Regions from separate parts of the Streptomyces sp. NRRL F-5755 genome, predicted to be linked through region 4. Evidence: riboswitches for the same ligand, from Rfam matches in the RefSeq annotation. Region 4 holds a riboswitch; each other region holds the start of a gene.
What was found. A riboswitch is a leader RNA that binds a small molecule or an ion and turns the genes downstream of it on or off. The one in region 4 is predicted to bind cobalamin.

Region 1 (7,225 bases), on a different contig from region 4:
GCGGACAGGTAGTGACGCGTACAACTTCCGTGGCTTAAATTTCCTGCCCACCACCCGCGTGATCACCGGGGACCGCCAGGGAACGGAGCCGCGCCCATGCCAGAGCCGTCCGCATCAGCCGGAACACCAGCGGGCAGAGCCGCGCCGGTCGTCACTCCCACCCGTGTGATCGCCGGGCTCTGCCTGGTCGCGCCCTTCGTGGCGATGCTGTGGGTCGGCTCCTACGCCAAGATCGAGCCGACGCTCATCGGCATCCCGTTCTTCTACTGGTACCAGATGCTGTGGGTGCTGATCTCGACGGCGCTCACCATGGTCGCGTACAAGCTGGTCCAGCGTGAGCAGCGGCTGCGCAAGGGGGGTGCGTCCCGGTGAAGGACGGCGTGAACGGCGTGGCGCTCGCCGTCTTCATCTTCTTCTTCGTGGCCGTGACGGTCATGGGCTTCCTGGCGGCACGCTGGCGCAAGGCCGAGCAGTCCGCCAACCTCGACGAGTGGGGGCTGGGCGGGCGCAGCTTCGGCACCTGGGTGACCTGGTTCCTGCTGGGCGGCGACCTCTACACGGCGTACACCTTCGTGGCCGTGCCGGCAGCGATCTACGCGGCGGGCGCGGCCGGGTTCTTCGCCGTCCCGTACACGATCCTCGTCTACCCGCTGATCTTCACCTTCCTGCCCCGCCTGTGGTCGGTCTCGCACAAGCACGGATACGTGACCACCTCGGACTTCGTGCGCGGCCGGTTCGGCTCCAAGGGCCTGTCGCTGGCCGTGGCGCTCACCGGCATCCTCGCCACGATGCCGTACATCGCGCTGCAACTCGTCGGCATCCAGGCCGTGCTGGACGTGATGGGCGTCGGCGGCGGCGAGGACACGAACTGGTTCGTCAAGGACCTGCCGCTGCTGATCGCCTTCGGTGTGCTGGCGGCGTACACCTACAGCTCCGGGCTGCGGGCGCCCGCGCTGATCGCGTTCGTCAAGGACGGGCTGATCTATCTGGTCATCGCCGTCGCGATCATCTACATCCCGATCAAGCTGGGCGGCTTCGACCACATCTTCGCGGTGGCGAAGGACGCCTTCGCGCAGAAGAATCCGGCGACCGGCAAACCGCGCGGGGAACTGGCCAGCGGGCCGAACGCGCAGTGGGCGTACGCGACGCTCGCGCTCGGTTCGGCGCTCGCGCTGTTCATGTACCCGCACTCGATCACCGCGACGCTGTCCTCGCGCAACCGCAATGTGATCCGCCGCAACACCACCATCCTGCCGCTGTACTCCCTGATGCTGGGGCTGCTGGCGCTGCTCGGGTTCATGGCGGTGGCGGCCGGGATCAAGGTGCAGAACGGGCAGCTGGCGATTCCGCAGCTGTTCGAGAACATGTTCCCGGACTGGTTCACGGGCGTGGCGTTCGCCGCGATCGGCATCGGCGCACTGGTGCCCGCCGCGATCATGTCCATCGCCGCGGCGAACCTTTTCACCCGCAACATCTACAAGGACTTCCTCAAGCCGGGCGCCACGCCCGAGCAGGAGCACAAGGTCGCCAAGCTGGTGTCGCTGCTGGTGAAGGTCGGCGCGCTGGTCTTCGTGCTGACGATGGACAAGACCGTCGCCATCAACTTCCAGCTGCTGGGCGGCATCTGGATCCTGCAGACCATGCCGGCCCTGGTGGGCGGCCTGTTCACCCGCTGGTTCCACCGGTGGGCGCTGCTGGCCGGCTGGGCGGCGGGCATGATCTACGGCACGCTCGCGGCGTACGGGGTGGCCAGTCCCACGCAGAAGCACTTCGGCGGCTCCAGTGCGCAGATCCCCGGCATCGGGGAGATCGGCTACATCGGGCTGACCGCGTTCGTGCTGAACGTCCTGGTCACGGTGGTCCTGACGGTGGTACTGCGCGCGGTCAAGGCCCCCGACGGCGTTGACGAGACGTCCCCCGAGGACTACACGGCGGACGCCGGTGACAAGGGCGTCCAGGTCGAGCTGCCGCCGGCCACGGCGGGGGTTCCGGCGGGGCACTGAGGGAGCCGGAGGAATTGTCAGACCCCCGGTGCACACTGGGCCCATGGACATCACGATCAGGCCCGCGCGGCAGAAGGAGTTCGAGGAGATCGGCGAAATCCTCGTGGCGGCCTACGCGGCGGACGGACTGCTGCAGCTCGGCCACGACGACCCGTATGTGCACGAGCTGCGCAAGGTGGCCGAGCGGGCGGAGCGGGCCGAGGTACTGACGGCGGTCGACGCCGACGGGACGGTGCTGGGGGCGGTGACCTTCGCCGCCCCCGGCAGTCCGTACGCCGAGATAGCCGGGCCCGACGAGGGCGAGTTCCGGATGCTGGCCGTCGTCCCCGCCGGCCGCGGGCGCGGCATCGGCGAGGCGCTGGTGCGCGCCTGCATGGACCGCGCCCGCTCCCTGGGCCTGCACCGCATGGTGCTCTCCGCCCTGCCGCACATAAAGAACGCCCACCGCGTGTATGAGCGCATCGGTTTCACGCGCATACCGGAGCGGGACTGGGAGCCCGTGCCGGACATCACGCTGCTGGCGTTCACCTGCGATCTCGACGAGGCGGCATAGCGGCGGCCGGGCCCGTGCGCCCGGCCCGGCACGCCCGGTCACGGCATCGGGTTACGGCAGCATTCGCCGCACGAACACATCCGTGACCCCATTCGTGTCCCCCGGAACCAGGTTCGCCGCGTCCGAGTCGAAGGCCGCGGTCAGGCCCGTGGCGTCGGTGGAGACGTTGGAGGACCAGCCCTGGTCGGGTGTGCTGTCGGCGGGGCGGCTGACGCGGTCGATGACGCCGGTGCGCATGTCGCGGACGAAGATGTCCGTCGCGTTGTTGGTGTCGTCCCGTACGAGGTCCGGCGCCGAGGACTGGAAGTACAGACGGCCGTTGTCGGCGGACAGTACGCCCAGGCCGGAGGAGCCGGTCTGCGGCTGCTTGCCGTCGTAGGTGTACGACATCTGCTCCGTCGTGCCCTTGAGAAGGTCCCGTACGAACAGGTCCGCCCGGCCGGTCGGGTGGCCGGGCACCACTTCCCCGTACTGGCTGGAGAAGACCGCGTAGCGGCCGTCGGGGCTGAGCGAGGCGTTCCAGGCGCCGACCGTCTCGCCGGTGGAGGAGAGGCTGCCCACGCCGGTGCGGCCGGTGTCCAGGTCGTGCACGTAGAACGGGTAGCTGTGCGGTCTGCGCAGATCGGCCCGGTCGCGGGCAGCCGCGGCCGGGTCCGGGCGCAGGTTGGCGGCCTTGGAGATGAAGCCGACCGTACGGCCGTCGTAGGTGATCACCGGGTTGGCGGAGGGGCCGTTGGCCTGCTCTCCGGTGGCGGTGACGCTCACCCGCTTGACCGTGCCCGTCTTCCGGTCGCGGACGAAGATGTCCTGGGCCTTGTTGGTGTCCCCGGGCACCAGGTCCTCACGGCTGGAGGCGAACGCCACGTACCGGCCGTTGGCGCTGATCACCGGCATCTGGGAGCCCTGCTTGCCCTGCGGGGGCCGCCCGTCGAGGGTGACGCTCTCGGTGCGCCCGGTCCTGCGGTCGTGCACGAAGATGTCGGTGGCGGCGTTGGTGTCGCCCGGCACGAGGTGGGCGGCGTCGGAGGCGAAGGCGACGTAGCGGCCGTCGGCGCTGATGGTGGGCGTGGACGACCAGGAGTCGGCCTGGGTGCCGTCGCTCGCGACGTTGACCCGTTCGACGGCGCCGGTGCGCAGGTCCTTCACGAAGATGTCCGGCTGCCCGTTGGTGTCGCCGGGCACCAGGTTCGTCGCGTCGGAGTCGAAGACGGCGAACCGGCCGTCGGCGCTGATCATCGAACCGGACGAGCCGCCGTTGCCCTGCGTGCCGTCGGCGGCGACGCTGGCCCGCTCGGTGCCGGACGGCGGCGCGGGCTGCGCGGCGGCCGTCGTTGCGGGCAGCAGCGCGGCGAGTGCGCACACCCCCGTGACGGCGGCGAGTCTTCGTACGGTGCTGCGGGTGGACCTCATGGCGGGTTCTCCTCCTGGTGGGTACGTGGATGCGTCGCCGTTGCGTCAGCGCGGGAGCCGGCGGACGAAGACATCGCCCGTCCCGTTCGTGTCACCGGGCACCAGTCCGTCGTCGCGCGAGTCGAAGACCGCGAGCCGGCCGGTGGCGTCGGGCACCGCGACGTTGGTCCAGGAGGACGACTGGCCGCCGTCCGCGGTGACGTTGATCCGCTCGACCCGCCCGGTGCGCAGGTCGCGGACGAAGGCGTCCACCTGGCCGTTGGTGTCGCCGGGCACCAGGTTCGTCGCCGTGGAGGTGAAGAAGAGCCGCCGGTTGTCCGCGCTGAGCCGCCCGTCGGAGGACCAGCCGTTGCCCTGCGCCCCGTCGTGCGCGCGGGACACCAGCCGGGTGGTGCCCTTCTCCAGGTCGCGGTCGAAGATGTCGTACGTGCCATTGGTGTCGCCCGGCACCACGTCGTCGGCAACCGAGGTGAAGACCGCGTGCCGGCCGTCGGGGCTGAGCCGCGGGAACGGCGACACGCCGACCACGGCGCCGGTCGAGCCGAGGCTCGCCACGCTCGTCCGGCCGGTGTCCAGGTCGTGGACGTACATGGGGTCCTGCGGCGGCGGGCGGCGGAAGCCGGGACCGGCGGGGGTGAGATTCGTCGCCTTGGAGGTGAACGCCACCCGGCGGCCGTCGGCGCTGATCGACGGGAAGCCGGAGGGGCCGTCGGGCTGGGTGCCGTCGCTCGCCACACTGACGCGTTGCGTCGTTTTCTTCTGCACATCGTGGACGAAGACGTCCAGGCGCTCGTTGGTGTCGCCGGGCACCAGGTCCGCGCGGTACGAGCCGAAGGCGAGGTGGCGGCCGCTGCCGCTGAGGGCGAAGTTCTGGACCCCGTAGCCGTACGGGGACGTGCCCGCGCCCGCGGTGGGGCTCGTGGTGCGGCCGGTCAGCCGGTCGTGGACGAACACGTCGCCCTCGCCGTTGGTGTCGCCGGGCACCAGGTTCGACGCCGAGGAGTAGAAGGCCACGTACCGCCCGTCGGCACTGATCTCGGGTGATCCGGACAGGGCGTTGCCGCTGGTGCCGTCACCGGCGACGCTGACCAGGTCGACCTTTCCCGTCCGTAAATCCTTGACGTAGACGTCCTGTTGGCCGTTGGCGTCGGCAGGTCCCAGATTGGTGGCTTCCGAGGTGAATGCCACGAACCGCCCGTTCGCGCTGAGCGTCGGACCGCCCGAGAAACCGTTTCCCTGCGTCCCGTCGGCAGCGACGCTGACCCGTTCGGTCGCCGGGGCGGCCGGCCGCGCGGCAGCGGCCGTCGCGGGCAGCCCCCCCGCCACGGCACACGCTCCGGCCAGCAGCCCCACGGTCCTGGCCACGCCACGCGCAGCACCGTTTCTTCGCATGTTTCCCCCCTCACATCACGTCCCCCACCCGCCCCGCCGGGCGACGGAGCAGACAAGGAGCCAATACGCTTCAGGAGTCCCGGTCAACGCATCAGGGACATTCCGCGCCACCAATACGCCCCCTGCATCAGCCCCCGTCCAGGAGGGCCGTCAGCCCCCGGCCGCAAGGCCCGCAACGGCTCCAGGAAGCCTTCGCAGGGGCGCCGCAGAGCCTCTGCGAACGACGCCGGAACGGCTGCCGAATACCACGGCTCGGGACAACCCCGTTACAACGCGACACAAGATATGGGGGTGGGTGCACGAGGCAGCACAAGATGTATGCTCGTGCTCGCTGTCGTCGCAGGGGAATCCGGTGCGAATCCGGAACTGTCCCGCAACGGTGTACGAAGTGCGGCAATCCGCACCCGTGAGTCCGAAGACCTGCCCGCAGTACGCCCGCGCCACCCCCGGCGCGGTCGTCGATACGTCCGGGCCTCGCGGGTTGGGCCGGTGGACGCTGCGCGGTGTGCCCGCGCGCCCCTCGCCGTGCCAGGGGTGCCGCACGCCCGTACGCGGCCGTCGCGCTCCTCCCCCGGCCCCCGCCGAGTGAGGGAGAGCAGCACGTGACCATCGCGCCAACGGAGCCCGCGTCAACCCAGCAGGTCGTGCAGCCCGCGAAGGACACGAAGCCCCGGCAGGACGCCGGCGGCCGGGCCGAGGACGGCCCCGGCGCCGCGCTGCTGCGCACGCTGACCGACCTCACCGCCGACCTGGACGCCACCGACCCCGGCAAGATCGCCGCCGCCGCGCTGCGCGGCCGCCACGCCGGCTCCGACGAGGCCGAACTGCGCTCGCTGGCCATGGAGGCCGCCGCCGGCCTGATCGGCGACGAGCCGCAGTACTCCAAGCTGGCCGCCCGCCTGCTGACCCGCGCCATCGCGGAGGAGGCGGCCGCGGAGGGGGCGACCGCCTTCTCCGCCTCCGTCGCCACCGGCCACCGCGAGGGCCTGATCGCCGACGACACGGCGGAGTTCGTACGGACCCACGCGGCGCGCCTGGACGCGCTGGTCGACCGGGCCCTGGCGGATGGCGCCGACGACCGGTTCGGCTACTTCGGCCTGCGCACCCTGCACTCCCGCTACCTGCTGCGCCACCCGATCTCCCGGCAGGTCATCGAGACCCCGCAGCACTTCCTGCTGCGCGTGGCCTGCGGCCTGGCCGAGGGCCACAGCGAGCGGGCCGTGGACGACGTCGCCGAGCTGTACCGGCTGACCAGCACGCTGTCGTACCTGCCGTCCTCCCCCACCCTCTTCAACTCCGGCACCCGGCACCCGCAGATGTCCTCCTGCTACCTGCTGGACTCCCCGCTGGACGAGCTGGACTCGATCTACGACCGCTACCACCAGGTCGCGCGCCTGTCCAAGCACGCCGGCGGCATCGGCCTGTCGTACTCCCGGGTGCGTGCCCGCGGCTCGCTGATCCGCGGCACCAACGGCCACTCCAACGGCATCGTGCCGTTCCTGCGCACCCTGGACGCCTCGGTCGCGGCCGTGAACCAGGGCGGCCGGCGCAAGGGCGCGGCCTGCGTCTACCTGGAGACCTGGCACGCGGACCTGGAGGAGTTCCTGGAGCTGCGCGACAACACGGGCGAGGACGCCCGGCGCACCCACAACCTGAACATCGCGCACTGGATCCCCGACGAGTTCATGCGCCGCGTCGAGGCCGACGCCGACTGGTCGCTGTTCTCCCCCAGCGACGTGCCGGAGCTGGTGGACCTGTACGGCGACGAGTTCGACGCGGCGTACCGCAAGGCGGAGGCCGCGGGCCTGGCCGTCAAGCAGGTCCCGGCGCGCATCCTGTACGCGCGGATGATGCGCACCCTCGCCCA
Region 2 (7,225 bases), on a different contig from region 4:
TCCTGCGGGCCCTGGGGGTATCGGACTGTGCCATCCCCGAGGGGGTGAGCGAGCGCTCCGCGCTCTACCGGTCCGTACTCGACGGCCGCCGCGTCCTGGCCTTGCTGGACAACGCCCGCGACGCCGCCCAGGTCCGTCCTCTGCTGCCGGGCACGGACGGCTGTGCCGCCCTGGTCACCAGCCGCAACCGGCTGGCCCACCCGGCGGGGACCCACGCGGTGGCCCTGGACGTCATGCGGCCCCAAGAAGCCCTCGCCCTGTTCACCCGCATCACCGGCGAAGGAGGCGAGGACGCCCGGGCGGTCGTGGCGGCGTGCGGCCGGCTGCCGCTGGCCATCCGGATCGCCGCCGCCCGCCTGGTGGCACGCCGCGCCTGGACCGCCGCCGACCTGGTACGCAAACTGGCCGACGAACACCATCGGCTGGACGAACTCCAGGCCGGCGACCTCGGCATCGAGGCCACCTTCGAGCTGGGATACGGGCAGCTCGCCGCCCGGCAGGCCCGCGCTTTCCGGCTGGTGGCCCTGCCGTGCGGGCCGGACATCTCGCTGGGCGCCGCCGCGGCCGTACTCGGCTTGGACACCGAAGAGGCCGGAAAGACGCTGGAGTTCCTGGTGGACACCTCGCTGCTGGAATCCCCCGCGCCGGACCGCTACCGCTACCACGACCTCCTGCGCCTCTACGCCCGTGCCCGTGCCGAACGGGACGATCCCCCGGAGCAGCGCGAGGCGGCGCGCTCGCGGTTGCTGGACCACTACCTGGCCACGGCCGCCCGCGTGTACACGATGAACCGGCCCGGAGAACCCCTGCTGGATCATCTTGAGCCCACCCAGTACCCGGGCCTGGCCTTCGAGGACCGGGAACGCGCGCTGGAATGGCTGTACACGGAGGCCGGCAACCTGCTGGCCTGCGCCCGCGCCTCGGCCCGCGGGCCCACGCTGCGTCGTGCGGCGGACCTCATGCTGGTGACCAAGGATCTGGCCGATTCGGGCACGGGCGCCCGGCAGTACGAGCAGACGATCGAGCACCTGCTGACGGCCGCGCTGGAAGCGCAGGACACCCATGCCGAAGGGCGGCTGCGCCTGCTCATGATCCACCTCCACATCATGGCCGGCCGTCTCGCGGAGGCGGACCGGCAGGCGCAGGCCGCCATGGCGCTCCGGCGCCACTGCGCGGACCCCGTTCTCTCCTCGAACGCTCTCAACGAGAGCGGCATCATCGCGAGTCTGCGGGGCCGCCATGAAGACGCGGAATCTCTCCTGAAGCAGGCTCTTGCCGCGTTTCGCGGCTACGGGAACCAGAACAGCGTGGCCAGCGCGCTGGCCAACCTTGCCCTCCTCTACCAGGACACCGGACGCATCGCCGAAGGGGTGGGCCTGGCCGAGCAGTGCCTGGCCCTCTACCAGGCAATCGGCGCGACGACGCGGCTGGCCGCCGGCCACTACACACTCGGCGTGGCCCTGACACAGGCCGGGCGCCCGGAGGACGCCCTGCGGCAACTCGAACAAGCCGTAGCCCTCTACCAGGACAGCAGGCAGTGCCTGTGGGAGGCGATGACGTACTGGCGGATGGCAGAAGCCCACCTCGCCGCGGACCGTCCGGCGCAGGCCGCGGGCCGGGCCGAAGAGGCCCTGGCCATCCTGTGTGGCCCCAGTGGCCAATGGGCCCGCGCCAACGCCCTCACCGCCCTCGGGCACGCCCTCCGGCGGACCGGGCACGCGGACCGCGCCCGCGTCTGCTGGCACAAAGCCTTGGAGACGTACGAGGCGCTGGACTCCCCGGAGGCACCCGCCGTACGGAGGCTGCTGCCCGCGGGCAGGCCGGCGCCGGTAGGCGACGCGGACGTGTAGATCCGCGTGCCCATGAATCCGCCGGAGCGCGCGGTCCGGAGACGAGCCGTAGACGCCCGACGCGGCCCGGACGGTCCTGGCCTCCGCACCGGTGCCTGCCCGCGCCTTGTGCGGCGTCGAGCACGATGGAAATCGGCGCGGCAGTCTTTCCGTCCCGACCACCCCCGCGCTCACCGGAACCGCCGCACCAACCCCCACTGCGACTGCTGCCGCGCCTTCGCCTCGTTCGCGTACTCGTCCACGTACTCCTGGCCGGAGAGCTGCAGGATCTCGTACATGATCTCGTCGGTGACGGCGCGCAGCGCGGCGTGTTCGCCGTCCAGGCCCGCGAACCGCTCGAATTCCAGCGGCTTGCCGAAGCGGATGGTGATGCGCATGGCTCGCGGCAGGCGGCGGCCGGTGGGCTGTGCCTCGAACGTACCGATCATCGCGCACGGGATCACCGGCACCTGGGCCTTGATCGCCATCGCGGCCACTCCCGTACGGCCCTTGTAGAGCCGCCCGTCGTGCGACCGCGTCCCCTCCGGGTAGATCCCCAGCACCCGCCCCTTGCGCAGCACCGCCAGCCCGGACCGCAACGCGGCCTGGGCCGCCTTGCCGCCGGAGCGGTCCACCGGAATCTGTCCGATTCCCCGGAAGAACGCCGCGGTCAGCCGCCCGCGCAGACCGGGTCCCGTGAAGTATTCGGACTTCGCCAGAAACGTGACCCGCCTCGGCACGATCACCGGCATCACGAAGTGGTCCGAGAACGACAGATGGTTGCCCGCAATGATCGCCGGGCCCTGCAAGGGCACATGCTCCAGCCCCTCCACCCGCGGCCGGAAGATCAGCCGCAGCAACGGCCCCAGGATCACGTACTTGAGCACCTGATAGAACACAGGGCCTCTCCTCACTCTCCGGAACCGGCTCAACGACGCTGTTTACGCAGGTCAGACGAGGTGCAGGAGGACGTAGTGTAGATGCAGGGGGGAGCGTCCGTAACCACTCGTGGGGGTACCGGTGGGGCGTGACGCCGGAAGGCGGTGGTGGACGGCCGGGAGGACGCTCGGGCGTGCGCCCTCCCGGCCGTCACGGGTTCCGGCCGCAATCAGTCACCGGCCGTCACCGGTTCTCGCCATAAGCAATCACCGGCTGTCACAGCCCCTCGACATCAGGCAGAAGGAATCTCCGCCCGAACGGTCCGCGCGGCGGCGACCAGATTCTCCAGCGAAGCGCGGGTCTCGGGCCAGGCGCGCGTCTTCAGGCCGCAGTCCGGATTGACCCACAGGCGCTCGGCCGGGATCGCGTCGAGGCCCTTGCGCAGGAGGCTCGCCGCCTCCTCGGCGCTGGGCACGCGGGGCGAGTGGATGTCGTACACCCCGGGGCCGGCCTCGCGCGGGTAGCCGTGTGCGGCCAGTTCGCGGGCGACCTGCATGTGGGAGCGGGCCGCCTCCAGGCTGATGACGTCGGCGTCGAGATCGTCGATGGCCTGGACGATGTCGCCGAACTCGGCGTAGCACATGTGCGTGTGGATCTGGGTCCGGTCCCGCACGCCGCTCGTGGTGAGGCGGAACGCCTCGGTGGCCCAGGCGAGGTAGGCGGCGTGACCGGCGGCGCGCAGCGGCAGCGTCTCGCGCAGGGCGGGCTCGTCCACCTGGATGACCGAGGTGCCCGCCGCTTCGAGGTCGGCGACCTCGTCGCGCAGGGCCAGGGCCACTTGGCGCGCGGTGTCGCCGAGCGGCTGGTCGTCGCGTACGAAGGACCAGGCGAGCATGGTGACCGGGCCGGTCAGCATGCCCTTGACGGGCCGGTCGGTGCAGGACTGGGCGTACGTCGTCCAGCGCACCGTCATCGGCTCGGGCCGCGAGATGTCACCGGCCAGGACCGGCGGACGCACATACCGCGTGCCGTACGACTGGACCCAGCCGTGCTGTGTGGCGAGGTAGCCGGTCAGCTGCTCCGCGAAGTACTGCACCATGTCGTTGCGTTCGGGCTCGCCGTGCACCAGGACATCGATGCCCGCCTTCTCCTGGAAGGCGAGGACCTCGCGGATCTCGTTCCTGATGCGCTCCTCGTAGCCGGCGGTATCGATGCGCCCGGCCCGCAGATCGGCGCGGGCGGCGCGCAGTTCACCGGTCTGCGGGAAGGAGCCGATGGTGGTGGTCGGCAGCAGGGGCAGGCCCAGGTGGGCCCGCTGGGCGGCGGCGCGCTTCGCGTACGGTGCCGAGCGGCGCCCGTCCGCGTCGGTGACGGCGGCGGCGCGGGCGCGTACGGCGGGGTCGTGGGTGATCGCGGAACCGGCGCGGGACGCCAGGTCGGCGCGGTTGGCGGCCAGTTCGGCGGCGATCGTGTGGGTGCCCTGCGCGAGGCCGCGGGCGAGGGTGGCGATCTCGGCCGTCTTCTGCTTGGCGAACGCGAGCCAGCGCAGGATCTGCGGGTCGATGTCGCGCTCGACGGCGGCGTCGAGCGGCACGTGCAGCAGGGAGCAGGAGGCGGCCACGTCGACCCGGTCGGCCAGCCCCAGCAGGGTGCCGAGCGTGGCCAGCGACTTCTCGTAGTCGTTGATCCAGATGTTGCGGCCGTTGACGACACCGGCGACCAGGCGCTTGCCGGGCAGGCCGCCCGCGGCGGCGAGCGCGTCCAGGTTGCCGGCGGCGGCCTCGGTGAAGTCCAGCGCCAGGCCGTCGACGGGAGCCTTGGCCAGGACCGGCAGGGCCTCGCCGAGCTGGTCGAAGTACGAGGCGACCAGCAGCTTCGGGCGGTCGGTGAGGGCTCCGAGGTCGCGGTACGCGCGCTCCGCGGCGTTCAGCTCGGCCGGGGTGCGGTCCTGGACGAGGGCGGGCTCGTCCAGCTGCACCCACTCGGCCCCGGCCGCGCGCAGATCGCCCAGGACCTCCGCGTACACCGGCAGCAGCCGGTCGAGCAGGATCAGCGGGTCGAAGCCGGCGGCGACCCCGGGGGCGGGCTTGGCCAGCAGGAGGTAGGTGACCGGGCCGACGAGCACCGGACGCGGCGTGTGCCCGAGGGCGAGCGCTTCTTTCAGCTCGCCGACCTGCTTGGCGGAGTCCGCGGCGAAGACCGTGTCGGGCCCCAGTTCAGGCACCAGATAGTGATAATTGGTGTCGAACCACTTCGTCATCTCCAGCGGCGCCACGTCCTGAGTGCCGCGCGCCATCGCGAAGTAGCCGTCCAGGGCGCCGGCCTCGACGGCGGCGCGGTGCCGGTCCGGGACGGCTCCGACCATGACGCTGGTGTCCAGGACGTGGTCGTAGTACGAGAAGTCACCGGTCGGCACCTCGTGCACGCCGGCGTCCACGAGCTGCTGCCAGTTCGCACGGCGCAAGCCCCGCGCGGTCTCCACCAGGGCGTCCGCGGTGACGCGGCCCTTCCAGTAGCCCTCGATGGCCTTCTTCAGTTCCCGGTGCTGACCTTGGCGGGGGTAGCCGTACACGGTGGCCCGTGCTGCCGCGGCTGCGGGCTTCGCTGTCACGGAACTCTCCTTCGCGGATGTGTTCTTGAGTACGTCCCGGAAACGGGACGAGAACGCGAAGGAACGACGCGTCGGACGAGCCGCGAAGCGTACGCCGACGCTCCTGCCCGCCTGACATGTACGGTTCCGGACCAAGTCCGGAACGCTCCCAACCCGCCCTCGAGGTCTCCGGGAAGACCGCGCACGCATGGACGCGCGCGGGCAACGGGCAGGTCTTCGGACTCGCGGGCACGCCTGCCGGGCTCTCCCGGCGGGCACCTACTGGCCGTCGCTTCCCGGATCCGCGGCCCGGATCCAGTGCGTATGACGGCGGTCGTTCCCGCTCACCGCTGCGGGGCAGTCCCGGATTCCCACCGGGTTCCCTCTTACGACGCGCCTGCCTGGCGGGCAGGGCGAACCAGCTGCACCGGACACAGTAGATCGAGCGGGGCCCGAGCGGACAGACCTGTTCATATGGCGGGACGGGAAATGAGATGGGGGGACGTCGAAGCCGTACGGGATCCGGCAGGGACCGGCCCGTACGGCTTCGGCGCTACGTGACGGAGGGTTCAGCCGGCAGACGGCTGCGACGTGCCGGAGGAGAACCGGCCGGACGCGAGCTTCCATTCGCGGTGCAAGGTGCCCAGCGGAATGCGCTTCTGGAAGAGCGGAGTGCCGAAGATCGTCAGCTGGGCCTGGAGCGAGCCGCTCAGATCCAGCCCTCCGAAAGCCTTCCAGTCGGCCGTGACGGAACCCTTCCCGTCGGAGGAACCGATGGCCGCGGCACTGGCCTCGCCGCGCAGATACGGAGCGACATCGGCGCTCACACCGACCGCACCGTACAGGCCGACGCTCGCCTCGGTACCGAGCGTGGCCTTCGCCTGGCCCGATGCCGTCACAGCGGCCTGTACGGGGGTGGAGTGCATGCCGGATTCGCTGACGGGCTTCCAGCCCCCGGCCCAGGAGTAGCTGCCGCCGACCCGGAAGTCGCCCTTGAGGTCCTGCTTGATGTCGACGCTGACCCGGCCGTCCGCCTCGACCGCGAGGTAGCACGTGAGGTCGAGGTTGACGACGACCGGCACCGGGCCGACCTGGATGACCGGATCGGCGTGGAGCTTGGCGAACGGCATCCGCAGCGGCTTACCCGTGGAGGCAGCGGCCTGGCCCTTGAAGCGCCACTGGGAGGACCAGTCACCGGACAGCCCGATGAACGCGCCGCCGGGTGCCGTGTGGTTGGCGGAGGCGGGAGAGGGCGTGGCGTGCGCTCGGCTGCCGTCGTAAGCGAACTCCACCTTGGGCGACAGCTGCACGAAGCCGCCAACCGAGGCGGAGGCACTCGCCGGGGCGCCCTCCGCGGTGGCGACCGAAGCACCGACGTCCAGGCGCAGACTGCCGAGGGGCAGCGTGGCACCGTGCGGCCCGAAGCGGCGCTCGCCATTCTTCGCCCAGGAAACCTTCACCCCCTTGACCAGCGGCTCGACCGAGACGGCAGCCGGATCGACGGGCACCTTCCCATCGGCCTTGCCCTTGCCCAGCAGCGCATCGAGCGTGGCCGGCGCGGTGTTGACCTCGGTGCCCTTCGCCGTCGTGCCCCGTACGGCGGTGACCTTGGCCAGGACGCCGCTGGGGGCGCCGGGAGCGGGCGCGCTCGCGATGACGTCGCCGACGGCCACGGCCGAGTTCTTCGCGGGAGCGGAGGCGGAGGGAGTGGGGGAGGGGGCGGTGGATGCGGAGGCCGAGGAGGACGGGTTCGGGAGGTGCTTCGCCGGGCTGACGACGACCGCGCGGCCGCTGCGGCGGTCGTACGAGGCGACCCGTACCGCGGACTTGTACTGCGGGCGTCCGTCGCCGGACGGGCGGGCCACGGCCGCCGCACCGGCGGGGCCGGACGACGTGGGAGCCGCACCGACGGCCAGCCGCTGCCCGC
Region 3 (7,225 bases), on a different contig from region 4:
TATGCCACGGGCGGCGGCCACGAAGACCCGCAGACCCAGATCTGGACGGCGCCGACCTGGGACACCAGCGCCCAGCTGCCCGTCCTGGGCGCGGCGGACGCGGGCAGCGACCCGTCGGCCGCGGAAACCGCGTACCTGCCGAAGCAGAGCCCCGCGCCGGCCGCCGCGCGGAACCCGCAGCCGCAGCCCCGCCCCCAGACTCCGCCGCAGACCGGCGCGCGGCCGGCGCAGCACCGGGGCGCCGCGGAGCACGAGCGGCCGTCGGACGGGCCCGCGCCCGACCTGTCGCGGCTCGCGCCCAACCAGCGGGCCCGCGCCGAGGGCCGGTCGCCGATCATCCCGCCCGGCCTCCAGCCCGCGGCCGTCACCGCCGCGCTGGCCCTGCTCCTGGCGCTCGCCGCGCCGCTGCCCCGGGTGGCCCTGATGGTGCCGGTGGTGCTCCTCCAGGCCGTCACCGCGGCCGGCTGGTTCCGCCTGAACGGCATGTGGCCGGCCCGGCAGGGCATCGCGCTCGCCTTCCTGGCGGGCGTGACCACCGACATCGCGCTGCTGGCCACCGAACGCGAGCAGGCGCCCCTGGTCGCCATGGGCACGCTCGGCGTCTGGTGCCTGTTCGTGCTGATCCTCCAGCTGCGCAACCGCAGCAGCGCCGACGAGCGGATGTACGCGCTGACCGCGGGCCTCACCTCGACCGCCCTCACGGTGCTGGCCGCCGGCCAGCTGGCCGCCGCGGCGAGCGCGGTCACGGTGGGCTGCGTCGCGGTGGCCGTGGCCACCCTCGCCCGCGCGCTGCCGCTGCCCCCGGTCCCCTCGCTCGCCGTCGCCCTGCTCGGCGGCGCGGGCGCGGGCATCGCGGCCGGCCAGCTGAACGGCCTGGGCGCGGCCGGCGCCCTGCTCGGCCTGGTCGCCGCCGGCTGCGCCCTGATCGGCCTCCGCGTGGCCAGCTACGACTACCCGTCCCGCTTCGTCCACCTGACCGCGGGCGTGGCCCTGCCGCTGACGCTGGCGGCACCGGCGGTGTATGTGCTGGGGCGGGCGCTGGTCTGACGTCGCTGTTCACAGGCGGGCCCGGAAATGCCCTGGGCCCGCCTGTGCGCAAGCCCGTCCGGCGATTGAGGACATCCGCGCGGCAGCGCCGGATCCACCGGCCCCCAGGCCGCGGAAAAACTCCGGCTCCCATGAGCCGGTTAGGCTCACGGGAACAGACCGGGGGTCTGACCCGGTACGAAACCGGGCCGAAATCGGCCCCACGCCTGGGGGTAAGGGTTCGATGCGCGCACTACGAGTGCTGTTGGTGATCGTCGTGATACTCGGCGGCCTGTTCGTGGCCGCCGACCGTGTGGCCGTGAACATCGCCGAGGACAAGGCCGCGGACAAGATCCGCAGCAGCCAGGGGCTGGACCGTACGCCGGAGGTCTCGATCACCGGCTTCCCGTTCCTGACACAGGTCGCCGGCCGCAGCCTGGACGAGGTGGACGCCACCATCGACGGGCTGAACGCCACCGCCGAGGGGCGCACGCTGCGCATCCAGCAGTTGTCGGCGAAGTTCCATGATGTGAAGCTGACCAGCGACTACACCTCGATCGAGAGCGCCGCGAGCGCGTCCGGCGAGGCCCGTATCTCGTACGCGGACCTGACCACCGCGTCCGGCAGGAACGTCAAGGTGAGCTACGGCGGCGAGAAGAACGGCAAGAGCCAGGTGAAGATCTCGCCGAATCTGCCGAGCCTGCCGATGCTGAACTCGCTGGAGGTCACCGGCACAGTGAGCGTCGTCAACGGCGACACCGTACGGCTGCGCGCCGACTCGCTGCCGGCCCTGTGCTCGCAGCTGTCCGCCTGCCGCGACCAGGTCCGCGCGCAGACCGACCACGAGTGGAAGCTGAACCGGCTGCCCGGCGGCCTGAAGCTGGACAAGGTCGTCTCGACGCGCGACGGCATCTCGATCTCGGCCAGCGGCACGAACGTCAAGCTCCAGGGCTGATCTCCGCCCACGGCACCGGCCGGGGCACCCCCCACCCCCGGCCGGGCCGGTAACGGTACGGAACACCGCGAATCGCCCGGCCGTCCGAGCACTGAGACACCGCGTCCCGCACATCAGACCCGCACCGCCGCGCAGGCCGCACCCGGACGCCCCACAGCCCTCCTCCAGCCCCACCGCATACCGCCATACGGACGACCGCGTCTCAGCATCCGACACACCGGTGACACGTCAAGCCGTCCCTCCCTACGATCGGTCGCATGCAGAGCTCTCTGAGCGGTTCCCGTCACCGGGGACAGGCGAATCTCACGAAGCGGCGGGCAGTCGACCTGTGCCGCGTCGCCGCCATGCTCTGTCGCACTGCCTGACGGGCGGCCTCTCCCCCCGTACACGCCCGGCCCGCTGAGGCCACCCCTGCCACTTCCCACGCAGCGCCGCGCCCCTCGCCGCAGCGCGCACCGGCGTACGCGTGCCCCGCAACTGCCCCGGAGGAGAACAACATGAGCCGTAGCGACGTCCTGGTGGACGCCGACTGGGTCGAGGCCCACATCGACGACCCGAAGGTGGTCATCGTCGAGGTCGACGAGGACACCTCGGCCTACGACAAGAACCACATCAAGAACGCCGTCCGCATCGACTGGAAGCAGGACCTCCAGGACCCGGTGCGCCGCGACTTCGTCGACCAGGCGGGCTTCGAGAAGCTGCTCTCCGCGAAGGGCATCGCCAACGACGACACGGTCGTCCTCTACGGCGGCAACAACAACTGGTTCGCCGCGTACGCGTACTGGTACTTCAAGCTGTACGGCCACGACAGCGTCAAGCTGCTCGACGGCGGCCGCAAGAAGTGGGAGCTGGACTCCCGCGACCTGGTCGACGGCTCGCAGGTGCCGAACCGCCCGCAGACCGACTACAAGGCGAAGGCCCAGGACACCTCCATCCGCGCCTTCCGGGACGACGTCGTCGCCGCGATCGACAAGCTGAACCTGGTCGACGTGCGCTCCCCCGACGAGTTCAGCGGCAAGCTGCTCGCCCCCGCGCACCTGCCGCAGGAGCAGTCGCAGCGCCCCGGCCATGTACCCAGCGCCCGCAACATCCCGTGGTCGAAGAACGCCAACGACGACGGCACCTTCAAGTCGGACGACGAGCTCAAGGCCCTCTACGAGGCCGAGAACGTGGACCTGGCGAAGGACACCATCGCCTACTGCCGGATCGGCGAGCGCTCCGCGCTCACCTGGTTCGTCCTGCACGAGCTGCTCGGCCAGTCCAACGTCAAGAACTACGACGGTTCGTGGACCGAGTACGGCTCGCTGGTCGGCGTGCCGATCGAGCTGGGCGCCGCAAAGTAGGCGCACCGCCGCAGTACCGCCCCCGTACCCCTCAACCCTCCAAGGAAGTACCGACATGTGTGGAGCACAGGCCGGCGGCCCGGACGCTTCGACGATCAAGCCGGGCGAGACCACCATCCAGGGCAGCGTGACCCGCGACGGCCAGCCCGTCACCGGTTACGTGCGCCTGCTGGACAGCACCGGCGAGTTCACCGCGGAGGTCCCCACCTCGGCGACCGGGCAGTTCCGCTTCTACGCGGCCGAGGGCACCTGGACGCTGCGCGCGCTGGTGCCGGGCGCGACCGCCGACCGCACCGTGGTCGCCCAGCAGGGCGGCCTCGCGGAGGTCGCGATCGCCGTCTGACGACGGCGACCCATACGTACGCGCGTACGGCCGGAGGGCCGCACCCCAGGGGTTTGGACGCCTTGGCTGGGGGTGCGGCCCTCCGCGCTTCCCAGGCACCCCCACCGGACCTACGGTGGAAACATGTCCGCGCACCAGCGTCCGCCCGCGCAGCGCCGGCACCGCCGGTACTTCGCCCTGATGGGCGTGTGCATCACCCTGTTCGTGCTGGCGTGGGGTGTGGTGCGGCTGTGGTCCGTGCCGGCGGCCGTGGCGATGTGCGTGGTCGCCATGGTCATCCCGCCGTTCGCGGCGATCACCGGCAACCGGCGGGAGCCGGGTGAGCGCTGGTGGGACGAGTCCGGCGACCCGGAGTCGGACCGGTGGTGGCGCGAGCTCGACGATCACGGCCACGGGCGCCGCTGAGCCGCGTACGCCCGGCCCGCCCGCTTCCTGGCCGCAGGCGCCCGCCTCAGTACACCAGCGCCTGCACGCCGTCCGGCATGACCTCGCTGACGAAGACCTGCGCCCCGGCGATGCGGGCGCCCTCGATCAGGTCCTTCTCCTCGATGTCCCGGCGCGCCGCGCACTGCGTGCACACGGTGATGGTGCCGCCGCCCGCCGTGATCGACTCGATCAGGTCGGGGAGCGGGGCCGCGTGCGGCAGCTCGAACTCCGCCGCGCGGCCCGGCAGCGCGAACCACGCCGACTCGCCGGTCAGCCACAGCGAGACCTGCACCCCGCTCGCCACGGCCACCGCCGCCACGGTGAACGCCTGTGAGCACCGCTCGGGAGCGTCCGCCCCCGCCGTCACCTTGATCACCAGCTTCTTCGCCATGTGGCCACTCTAGGGCGCGCGGCGGACCTCACAGCGCTGCCCCCGGCCACGCCGACTAGACTCGCTCCCGGTCCGTAACACCTCACTGACGTCCGAGGAGCGCGCTCGTGCTTGAGGCAGTCTTCACCACCCTGCTCGTCCTGGTCGCCGTCGGCGTCGTCGCCTTCGCCGGGCTGACCTGGAAGAAGCTGTACCAGGGCCAGCGCTGACCCCCGCCGGACAGACCAGAACCTCCCCCAATACAGATCGCCTGAGCTGATGATCGAGATCCCGTCCGACCTGAACCCGGCCCTCGTGCCCCTCGCCTTCCTGCTGGGCAACTGGGAGGGCGCGGGCGTCGCCGACTTCCCCGGTTCCGAGAAGTGCAACTTCGGCCAGGAGGTCACCTTCACCCACGACGGCCGCGACTTCCTGGAGTACACCTCGCACAGCTGGGTGCTCGACGGCGAGGGCAAGAAGGTCGCTCCGCTGGAGACCGAGTCCGGCTACTGGCGCATCGACAAGGACCGCAAGGTCGAGATCGTGATGATCCGCGACGGTGGGGTCGCGGAGGTCTGGTACGGCGAGCTCGCCGACCAGAAGCCGCAGATCGACCTGGCCACCGACGCCGTCGCGCGCACCGCCGCCTCTGGCCCGTACAGCGGCGGCAAGCGCCTGTACGGCTATGTGAACAGCGACCTGATGTGGGTCGGCGAGAAGGCCACCCCCGAGGTCCCGCTGCGCCCGTACATGTCCGCGCACCTGAAGAAGGTCGTCGACCCGCGCGAGTGGGCCAAGGACATCAAGGACCTGCCGGACGACGGCATCGCGTTCTTCAAGTAGACAGCTTCTTCAAGAAGACAGCACATCGTCACACAGCGCCCCGCGGGGGAAGTCCGGTGAGAGTCCGGCGCTGACCCGCAACGGTAAGCGGAAGCCTGCTTCCGCAAGCCCGATCGCCCGCGGGGGCGCCCGTTCCTGACAACTCGCCGTGGACTGCGAGGGGACTCCGCCGCCGGCCTCGCGCCACGCGCCGTCACCCTTACCGTACGGAAGCGGCCCGAGCCGAAGGCGTACGTCCCCTTGGCCGCCTCCGCCCGTACCGCCGCTCCCCCGGAGCCCACCTCCGGGCCGCGCCGTACCGCCGCCCCGGTGCGTACCGTGCCGCTGGCCGCCGGGCTGGTCCTGGCGCTGCTCGCCTCACTGCTGTGCGGCGTCGGCCTCGGCGCATCCGGCGTGGGGTGGACCGATGTGCTGCGCTACCTCGGCGCGGGGCTGACCGGCGGCACCATCGCCCCGGACGAGGTCTCCGCGTACACCATCGTGTGGGAGCTGCGCTTCCCGCGCGCCGTGCTGGCCGCCGTGGTCGGCGCCGGGCTCTCCGCCATCGGCGTCGCCGTGCAGGCCCTGGTGCGCAACGCGCTCGCCGACCCGTTCGTGCTCGGCATCTCCTCCGGCGCCGCGGTCGGCGCCAACGCGGTCCTGCTCTTCGGTTCGCTCAGCGCGCTCGGCGTGTGGGCGCTGTCCACCGCCGCGTTCGGCTCGGCGCTGCTGGCCATGGTGCTGGTGTACGCGGCGGCCCGCAGCGCGCACGGTCTGACCCCGCTGCGCCTGGTCCTGACCGGCTCCGCGATGTACTACGGCTTCTCCGCCGTCTCCACGCTGATGATCTTCGCCCATGACCACGGCGAGGCGGCGCGCTCCGCGATGATGTGGCTGCTCGGCAGCCTCAGCGGCGCGGGCTGGGGCTCGGTACCGGTCGCCGCCGCCGCGGTGGCCGGCGCGCTGCTGTACCTGACGCTCTCCGCGGGCCGCCTGAACGCGCTCGCCATGGGCGACGAGTCGGCCGCCGCGCTCGGCGTGGACCCGGGACGGCTGCGCCGGGAGCTGTTCGCGGTCACGGCGGCCGTCACCGGCGCGGTCGTCGCGGTCAGCGGGGCGATCGGGTTCGTCGGGCTGATGGTGCCGCATGTGACGCGGATGCTGGTGGGCGCGGGGCACCGCCGCGTGCTGGCGGTGGCGCCGCTGCTGGGCGCGGTGCTGCTGGTGTGGGTGGACATCCTGTCCCGGGTGCTGCTGGCGCCCGTGGAGCTGCCGGTCGGGGTGATCACGGCCGTCATCGGGGTGCCGTGCTTCGTCCTGCTGATGCGGCGGCGCGGCTACTCGTTCGGGGGCGGGGCGTGATGCGGGGATACGGCACATCGTCCGGAGGCGAGGTCTGATGCGGCTCGATATCGACGCGGTGTCCGTGGACGTGGCCGGGGCCCGGCTCGTGCACGACATCACCCTGCACGCCGGCAGCGGCCGGGTCGTCGGGCTGGTCGGGCCCAACGGCAGCGGCAAGTCCACGCTGCTGCGCTGCGCGTACCGGGCGCTGCGCCCCGCCGCCGGGGCGATACGGCTGGACGGCGCCGACCTGCACGCCATGGACGTACGCGAGGGAGCCCGCCAACTGGCCGCGCTGCCGCAGGAGTCGGCGACCGAATTCGGCTTCACGGCCGCCGAGGTGGTCGCCATGGGGCGGCTGCCGCACCAGCGCGGATCGGGGCGCCCCAGCGCCGCGGACCTGCGGGTGTGCGAGCGCGCGCTGGACCGCACCGGCGCCGCGCACCTGGCCGAGCGGGCCTTCCTGAGCCTGTCCGGCGGCGAGAAGCAGCGCGTCCTGATCGCCCGCGCGCTGGCCCAGGAACCGAAGGTGCTCGTACTGGACGAGCCGACCAACCACCTCGACATCGCGCAGCAGTTGGAGCTGCTGACGCTGG
Region 4 (7,225 bases):
TGACTTGAAACTTCAAGTACTTTCGATGGTGGCCGCCCGGGCCCGGACAGAAATGAGCGTTCGTATGACCTCCCCCCTCAGCCCCCTCCGTGACTACGGCAGCGGCGTCGACGGCCGCCATGCCGCTAGCCCGCACGCCTACGACATCGGTCTGCTGCTGTTGCGGCTCGCGGTCGGCTTGATCATGGCTGCGCACGGTGCGCAGAAGCTGTTCGGCTGGTTCGGCGGGGGCGGGCTGGACGGGACCGGTCAGTTCTTCACGGCCAGCGGCTACCCGTCCGGCAAGGCCATGGCCGTCGTGGCCGGTCTCAGCGAGACGCTGGGCGGCCTCGGGCTGGTGCTCGGGCTGCTGACGCCGCTGGCGGGGGCGGCGCTCGTCGGGACGATGGTGAACGCGCTGGGGGTGAAGTGGGGCGGCGGGTTCTTCGCGCCCGAGGGCGTCGAGTACGAGCTGCTGCTCACCGCGGGCGCGGCGGCGCTCACGCTGACCGGCCCCGGCCGGTACGCGGTCGACCGGCTGCTGCCGGTCCTGCGCGCGCACCGGCTGGCGTACGGCGTGGCCGCCCTGGTGCTCGGTGTGGTCGTGGCGGTCGTGTTCCTGCTGATCCGCAAGTGAGCGGCGCAGGGCGGGGGCGGGCAGGTCGGGAAGTTGTCGGTGAGCAGCGGAAGGTGAGGGATTGACGTGGCGGTACGGCGGTTGAATCACGCGGTGCTCTACGTACGGGATGTGGCGCGCGCCGTGGCCTTCTACAGCGAGACGCTGGGGTTCCGGGTGGATACGGAGATTCCGGGGCGGGCCGCGTTCCTCAGTGCGGAGGGAACGGCCAACGATCATGATCTCGGGCTGTTCGCGGTGGGGGCCGCGGCCCCCGGGCCCGAGCACGGCCGGGTGGGGCTCTACCACTTGGCGTGGGAGGTCGGGACCCTCGGCGAGCTGGCGGACGTGGCGGCGGAGCTGGCGGAGCGGGGTGCGCTGGTCGGCGCCACCGATCACCTGGTGTCCAAGTCGGTGTACGCGAAGGACCCGGACGGCAACGAGTTCGAGGTGATGTGGCGGGTGCCGCGCGAGGACTGGCCGGGGCCGGACGAACCGGACCGGCTCCGCCCGCTCGACCTCGAAGCGGAGCTGGCGCGCTGGGGGCGGGACCTCAAGACGGGGGCGGCGGCCGGGTCGGCCACCTGAGGGGAGGGAGGGGCAGAGGGTGAGGGGCAGGGGCGTATCGCGTACCGTCTGGCCAGCTTCGTAGCACGTTGGCTCACCCCGGTCCCGTCAGGCCGCCTCCCCGACCTCTGCCAGCCGCCCCCCAGCCTCTGTCAGCCGCCCTCCCCGACCCCGGCCTCCGCTCCCGAAGTCCGCGCCGACCAGCGCTTCTCCACCCCGGCCAAGCGCCAGTAGGCCAGGGCCGCCGCCCAGACGACCACGAACAGGCCGACGATGATGAAGCCGACGTTGTCCAGGTCGATGGACGAGATCCAGCCGGTGACGCCGTCCTTCAGGTCCAGCTTGTCGTGCAGGACGGTGACCAGCTCGATGGTGCCGATGAAGAACGCGACGGCGATCGACAGGCCGGTGATCGTGAGGTTGTAGTAGACCTTGCGTACCGGGTTCGAGAACGCCCACTGGTACGCGAAGTTCATGAACGTGCCGTCCAGGGTGTCGAACAGGCTCATTCCGGCCGCGAACAGCAGCGGCAGCACCAGGATCGCGTACCAGGGCAGACCGGCCGCCGCGCCGCTGCCCGCCATCACCATCAGCGTCACCTCGGTCGCGGTGTCGAAGCCGAGGCCGAAGAGCAGGCCGAGCGGGTACATCTGGCCGGGCCGGGTGATGGAGCGGGTGAAGCGGCCCAGTATGCGGTTCATGAAGCCGCGCGAGTCGAGGTGCTGCTCCAGCTCCGTCTCGTCGTACCGGCCCTGTCGCATGGCGCGGAACACTCGCCAGATGCCCGCCAGCGCGACGAGGTTGAGCGCGGCGATGAGGTACAGGAAACCGCCGGAGACCGTGGTGCCCACGGTGCCGAGCACCTGGTGGGTGCGCGATTCGTCGTCCAGCAGGGTGCCCGCGAGCTGCGCGCCGCCGGCGACCAGCGCCGCCATGGCGACGACCACGCTGGAGTGTCCGAGCGCGAACCAGAAGCCCACGGAGACCGGCCGCTTGCCGTCGGCCATCAGTTTGCGGGTGGTGTTGTCGATGGCGGCGATGTGGTCCGCGTCGAAGGCGTGCCGCATGCCGAGGGTGTACGCGGTCAGGCCGAGGCCGACGCCGAAGACCTGCGAGCCCACCGCGTAGTGGTGCGGTACGACCAGCAGGAAGAGCACGCCGAAGGCGACGATGTGCAGCCCGGCGATGACCGCTATCAGTCCCGCGGTCCGCACGGTGTCCTGCCGCCGCCAGCGGAAGTCGGGCAGGGGGGAGGCGGGGCCATCGGGGGAGCCGCCGCGGGAGCCGTCGGGGGCAGCTGAGGGCGACGCGGCTGAAGCGGGGGAAGGGGAGGAAGGGGAAGAAGAGTAGGGGGGATCTGTGGACAGGGGCATCCGGTGGTCACGCTCCAGCACCTCGTGGATCAGTTCGTGAGATGCCGTGGCCGGTCTCCTGGCTGACGGGTGTGCGCGCCCGCCCCGGCCTTCCCGGCCGCGGGCTGCGGCCAGTGGCTCCGTACGGCGAAGGGCGCGTACGGGCAGGGGCGGGAACTTCCCGATCACAGTGGCGAGGGCCGCTCCGGCCTGGACCTTACGGTCGTCACCGGTCTTCCCGAACACCACGGCCCGGACACTCTAACGCCGTCGCTGCCGCCGGTCAGCGCGCCGGCCACCGGGCCACTGCCTCGGGAACCCGGGGCGCCGGTCGCTCGACTACCTGATCCGGGCCCGCGCCGGCGGGCCGTCGGACAGTCGAGAGGCAGGGAGAGCGGGCATATGCGTCCTCGTATCAATGGGCACGTGGTGGGTCCGGGACCGGGGTTGGGGGCGAAGGGCCGGACGGTGACGGCGGCGGTGACGGTGCTGGCGGTGGCCGCGCTGGCCGCGGGGTGCGGCAGCGCCGACGGGCGGGAGGCCGGGGCCTCGGGCAGCCGGGATGGCGAGGCGAGTGGCTTTCCGGTGACTGTGACCGATTGCGACGGGCGGAAGACGACGTTTTCCACGGCGCCGCGGAAAATCGTCACGAGCAATGCGGCGAGTCTGGAGATGCTGCTTCGGCTGGGTGTCGAGGACCGGATTGTCGGCACCGGTTTCCCGCCGGGCAAAGGCACGTTGCCGGGTGAACTCGACGCCCGGGCGCAGCGGGTGCCGGTCCTGGGCAAAACGGTGATTCCGAAGGAGAAGCTGCTCGGTTCCGGGGCCGATCTCTACATCGACACATTCGCTTCGATGGGCAACATGGGCGGGGCGGCGACCGGCCCGACCGAGACGGAATTCGCCGCGGCGGGCATCAAGCACGTCTATCTGGCCTCGACGGCATGCGCGCCGCGCAAGAAGGTGCCGCAGCGGGATCTGTCCGCGGTGGAGGGGGACATCCGGCGCCTCGGGCAGGTCACGGGCACGTCGCCGCGGGCGTTGCAGCTGGTGGCGGAGATGGAGAAGAAGGTTGCCGGGGTACGTAAGGCCATCGCGGACGTACCGGCGGATAAACGGCCCTCGTATTTCTTCTTCGATTTCGACGCGGGAACGAAGCAGCCCGTGGCCGTCTGCAACCGGCAGGTGGCGAACGCGGTGCTGACCGAGGCCGGGGCGCGGAACGTCTTTGCGGACTGCGCGGGGGATTTCCAGCGGGTCTCGTGGGAGGACGTGGTCGGCAAGGACCCGGACTGGATCCAGCTCGGTGTACGGAACCGGGGCAGCGCCGCGGCCAATGAGAAGGCGTTCGACGAGGCCGAGCAATTCCTCCGGACGTTCCCGGCCACGGCGGGCCTGCGCGCGGTGAAGGAAGGGAAATTCCTGCGCATCGGCTCGGAGCGGACGACCATCGCGGGGGTCGGCAACGCCGATACGGTACGGCGGATCGCGGCGACGCTGTATCCGGACCGGCTGGGCGGCGTGGAGGGCACGGAGGGCACGGATGGCCTGGCTGCCGGCGGGGCGGGCCGCTGATGAGGCGGTTGGTTGCGGGGCGGGCCCGTACGGATGCGGGGCCGGCCGGTACGGGCGCGGGGCCCGCTCGTACGGACGCGAGCCCCGCCGGTACGGCCCCAGGCCCCACCGATAAGCCCCCGGGCCCCACCCGTACGCCCCCAAGCCCCGCCCACACGCTCTGGATCGCCGTCGGGCTCCTCCTCGCCCTGTTCGTCGCGCTGACCGCCGCCGTTTCGCTCGGTGCCACCGACATCGCTCCGGGCGAGGTGTGGTCGGTGGTGTTCCGGCGGCTGGGCGGGGAGCCGCCGCGGCCCGGTACGGACGATCTGATCGTCTGGCAGCTGCGGGTGCCCAGGGCGCTGCTCGCCGCGCTGGTCGGCGCGGGGCTCGGGCTCGTCGGTACGGCCACCCAGGCGCTGGTGCGCAACCCGCTCGCCGACCCGTACCTGCTGGGCATCTCCAACGGCGCCTCGCTCGGCGCGGTGGCCGCGATCGTGCTGGGCGCGGGGGTCATGGCCGGGATGGACGGAGTGTTCGGAGCAGGGGGAGCGGGAGGGGCGTTCGGGCTGGGCGGGGGCTTGGGCCTGTCCCTGGCCGCCTTCGCCGGGGCGCTCACCGCGTTCGCGCTGGTCTGGACGCTGGCGCGGCGCGGTGGCGGTTTCGCGCCGCTGCGGTTGGTGCTCGCGGGCGTCGGTATCGGGCAGTTCCTGGCGGGGTTCACCAGCTACCTGGTCCTCCAGGCCGGGGACGAACAGCAGACGCGCGGCGTGCTGTTCTGGCTGATGGGCAGCCTCGGCGGCGCCACGTGGGGCACGCTCGCCCTGCCGGTGCTCGCCGTGCCCGCCGGGCTGCTGGCCCTCCAGGCACGTGCCCGCGCGCTCAACGCGCTGACCATGGGGGACGAGACGGCGGCGAGCGTGGGCGTGGACGTCGTCCGGCTGCGCCGGCTGCTGTTCGTGGTGACCAGCCTGCTGACCGGCGTACTGGTCGCGGTGTCCGGGGCCATCGCCTTCGTGGGCCTGATGGTGCCGCACCTGTGCCGGCTGATCGTCGGGGGCGACCACCGACGGCTGTTGCCGCTGGCCGCGCTCACCGGGGCGCTGCTGCTGGTGGTGGTCGACATCGTGTGCCGTACCGCCATGGACGGCCAGGAGTTGCCGGTGGGGGTGGTGACGGCGCTGATCGGTGCGCCGGTGCTGCTCTATGTGCTGGACCGGCGGTTGGGAGTGGGGGCATGAGCCGGAAGAGCATGACGGAAGCGGACGTGGATGTGGATACGGGTGGCCGTATCGGCGACCAACACCCCCGCCCCGCCCCCGGCCTGCGTATCGACATCGAGGACCTGCGCGTGTCCTACGCGGGCCGGTGCGTGGTGGCCGGTGTACATCTGATGGCCGCGCCGGGGGAGATCGCGGGAGTGATCGGACCGAACGGGAGCGGCAAGTCCACGGTGCTGCGTACCGTCTACCGGCACCTGCGGCCGGATGCGGGCCGGGTGCTGCTGGCCGGGGAGGACATCCGGTCCATGCCGCCGACGCGTACCGCCCGGCACATCGCCGCCCTGCCCCAGGAACGCGGCGGCGACTTCGAACTCACCGTCCACGAGGTGGTGGCGATGGGCCGCACCCCGTACAAGCGGGCGTTCGCGGGTGACGACCGCGCCGACCGGGAGGCGGTGGCCCGCGCCCTGGCCGAGGTGGGACTGGCCGGGTACGGCGGGCGGCGGTTCTCGGCGCTGTCCGGCGGCGAGCGGCAGCGGGCGCTGCTGGCCCGCGCGTTCGCCCAGGCCCCGGACGTGCTCGTACTGGACGAGCCGACGAACCACCTGGACGTACGGCACCAGGTCGAGCTGCTGGCCCTGCTGCGCGGCCGGGCCTGCACGACGCTCGTCTCGCTGCACGACCTGAACGCGGCGGCTTCGGTCTGCGACCGGCTGCATGTGCTGTCCGAGGGGGCGGTGGTGGCGTCCGGCGCGCCGCGCGAGGTGCTCACGCCGGAGCTGCTGGCCGAGGTGTTCGGGGTACGGGCGACGGTGGTCGACCATCCGCTGACGAGGGACCCGCTGATCGCCGTGGATCAGCGGCGGGTCGCGGACGGCGGCACCTGAGCCGTCATCCGGACCGGCACCGGCCGCCCGGCTCCCTCCGCATAGTGGCTCGGGCGGCCGTCCCGGTGGACGAGGTGCCCCAGCCGGGCCGCGTCCGCCGCGCGCAGCAGCCGTACGCCGCCGTCGGCCTGCCGCAGTACGCACGCGTGCCACGGCGTCATCCAGGCGTCGGGCGCGTCGAGCAGCCGGATGCCGAACTTCGCCGCGCCGCGCGGCTGCGGGTGGATGGACAGCCGTACGGCGTCGGGGTGGTGCTCGGCGATCAGCTCGCCCCAGGCGCGGCTGCGCCGGATGACTCCGTAGGCGCGGCTGCGGCAGGCGCGTTGCAGCGCGGAACGGGTGCCCTCGAAGCCGGTGGTGTCCTCGAACAGGAAGCGGGTGATGCCCCGGTACAGGCGCAGCGTTTCGCCGTCGTGGGCCGCCGCGCCCTTGGTTTCGGCGCGCAGGGCGCCCAGGGACGGGGCGTACCGGCGGAGTACCTGTTCGCGTTTGGCGTCGCAGGGCAGGTCCCCGTAGACGTCGCGGAGGTCGAAGGTGCTCAGGTGGGACAGCCCGGCCGTACGGATCATGGCGCGCAGCGCGTCGTTGTACGCGTCGACGTGCGGGTCCGGGACGCCGATCAGGTCGCTGAAGATGTGCCCGTCAGAGCAGATGACGAGCCGTGCGCCCGGCGCGTACCGCTCGCCGATCCGGGCACAGAGCCCGTCGAGGAAGCGCAGCGCGAGGCGTTCGCCCTCGTCGGGGAGGCGGCCGAGGACCTTGGCGGGGTTGGGGGACTTGCAGGGGAAGCCGGGGAGGGTGAGAACGATCGGGCGGCGCGCCGCTATCAGGTGCTCCAACTGCTGGAGCTGATACGGGAAGTCGGCGGGCGCCGCCTCGTGCGCCGGGGCCGTCGCCTCCAGGGTGCGGTGGTGGGGGAGGAGGGTGGCGAGGACATCGGTGGCCATGGCGGCCGGTGCGCTGGGAGCCGGGTGTCTCATCGGGCGGCGGCCTCTCCGGCAGCGCTGCTGAAGGGGCAGGCGTACGGAGCCGGTCCGGCCGGTTCCG

Region 1: linked by a shared signal. The riboswitch ahead of ADK86_RS18945 (ribonucleoside-diphosphate reductase subunit alpha) and the one ahead of ADK86_RS29225 (HoxN/HupN/NixA family nickel/cobalt transporter) in region 4 are both predicted to bind cobalamin.
Region 2: linked by a shared signal. The riboswitch ahead of metE (5-methyltetrahydropteroyltriglutamate--homocysteine S-methyltransferase) and the one ahead of ADK86_RS29225 (HoxN/HupN/NixA family nickel/cobalt transporter) in region 4 are both predicted to bind cobalamin.
Region 3: linked by a shared signal. The riboswitch ahead of ADK86_RS15690 (FecCD family ABC transporter permease) and the one ahead of ADK86_RS29225 (HoxN/HupN/NixA family nickel/cobalt transporter) in region 4 are both predicted to bind cobalamin.

The regions. Positions count from the first base shown of each region.
Region 1 is NZ_LGCW01000230.1:9,809-17,033, forward strand. Features, by position in the region: gene ADK86_RS18920 (DUF3311 domain-containing protein) at 97-372, shown strand; gene mctP (monocarboxylate uptake permease MctP) at 369-2,003, shown strand; gene ADK86_RS18930 (GNAT family N-acetyltransferase) at 2,047-2,556, shown strand; gene ADK86_RS18935 (TolB family protein) at 2,608-3,966, opposite strand; gene ADK86_RS18940 (TolB family protein) at 4,012-5,331, opposite strand; cobalamin riboswitch at 5,664-5,801, shown strand; gene ADK86_RS18945 (ribonucleoside-diphosphate reductase subunit alpha) at 5,961-7,225, shown strand, end outside.
Region 2 is NZ_LGCW01000206.1:29,267-36,491, reverse strand. Features, by position in the region: gene ADK86_RS17685 (AfsR/SARP family transcriptional regulator) at 1-1,850, shown strand, start outside; gene ADK86_RS17680 (lysophospholipid acyltransferase family protein) at 2,021-2,728, opposite strand; gene metE (5-methyltetrahydropteroyltriglutamate--homocysteine S-methyltransferase) at 3,001-5,319, opposite strand; cobalamin riboswitch at 5,509-5,736, opposite strand; gene ADK86_RS17670 (hypothetical protein) at 5,868-7,225, opposite strand, start outside.
Region 3 is NZ_LGCW01000148.1:40,461-47,685, reverse strand. Features, by position in the region: gene ADK86_RS15725 (hypothetical protein) at 1-1,047, shown strand, start outside; gene ADK86_RS15720 (DUF2993 domain-containing protein) at 1,271-1,981, shown strand; gene ADK86_RS45640 (putative leader peptide) at 2,239-2,346, shown strand; gene ADK86_RS15715 (sulfurtransferase) at 2,479-3,324, shown strand; gene ADK86_RS15710 (DUF1416 domain-containing protein) at 3,380-3,667, shown strand; gene ADK86_RS15705 (DUF3099 domain-containing protein) at 3,791-4,072, shown strand; gene ADK86_RS15700 (DsrE family protein) at 4,119-4,484, opposite strand; gene ADK86_RS15695 (FABP family protein) at 4,743-5,306, shown strand; cobalamin riboswitch at 5,315-5,446, shown strand; gene ADK86_RS15690 (FecCD family ABC transporter permease) at 5,547-6,647, shown strand; gene ADK86_RS15685 (ABC transporter ATP-binding protein) at 6,685-7,225, shown strand, end outside.
Region 4 is NZ_LGCW01000284.1:111,730-118,954, reverse strand. Features, by position in the region: gene ADK86_RS29235 (DoxX family protein) at 65-616, shown strand; gene ADK86_RS29230 (VOC family protein) at 683-1,183, shown strand; gene ADK86_RS29225 (HoxN/HupN/NixA family nickel/cobalt transporter) at 1,315-2,568, opposite strand; cobalamin riboswitch at 2,566-2,779, opposite strand; gene ADK86_RS29220 (ABC transporter substrate-binding protein) at 2,983-4,089, shown strand; gene ADK86_RS29215 (FecCD family ABC transporter permease) at 4,089-5,309, shown strand; gene ADK86_RS29210 (ABC transporter ATP-binding protein) at 5,393-6,178, shown strand; gene ADK86_RS29205 (L-tyrosine/L-tryptophan isonitrile synthase family protein) at 6,148-7,158, opposite strand; gene ADK86_RS29200 (cytochrome P450 family protein) at 7,155-7,225, opposite strand, start outside.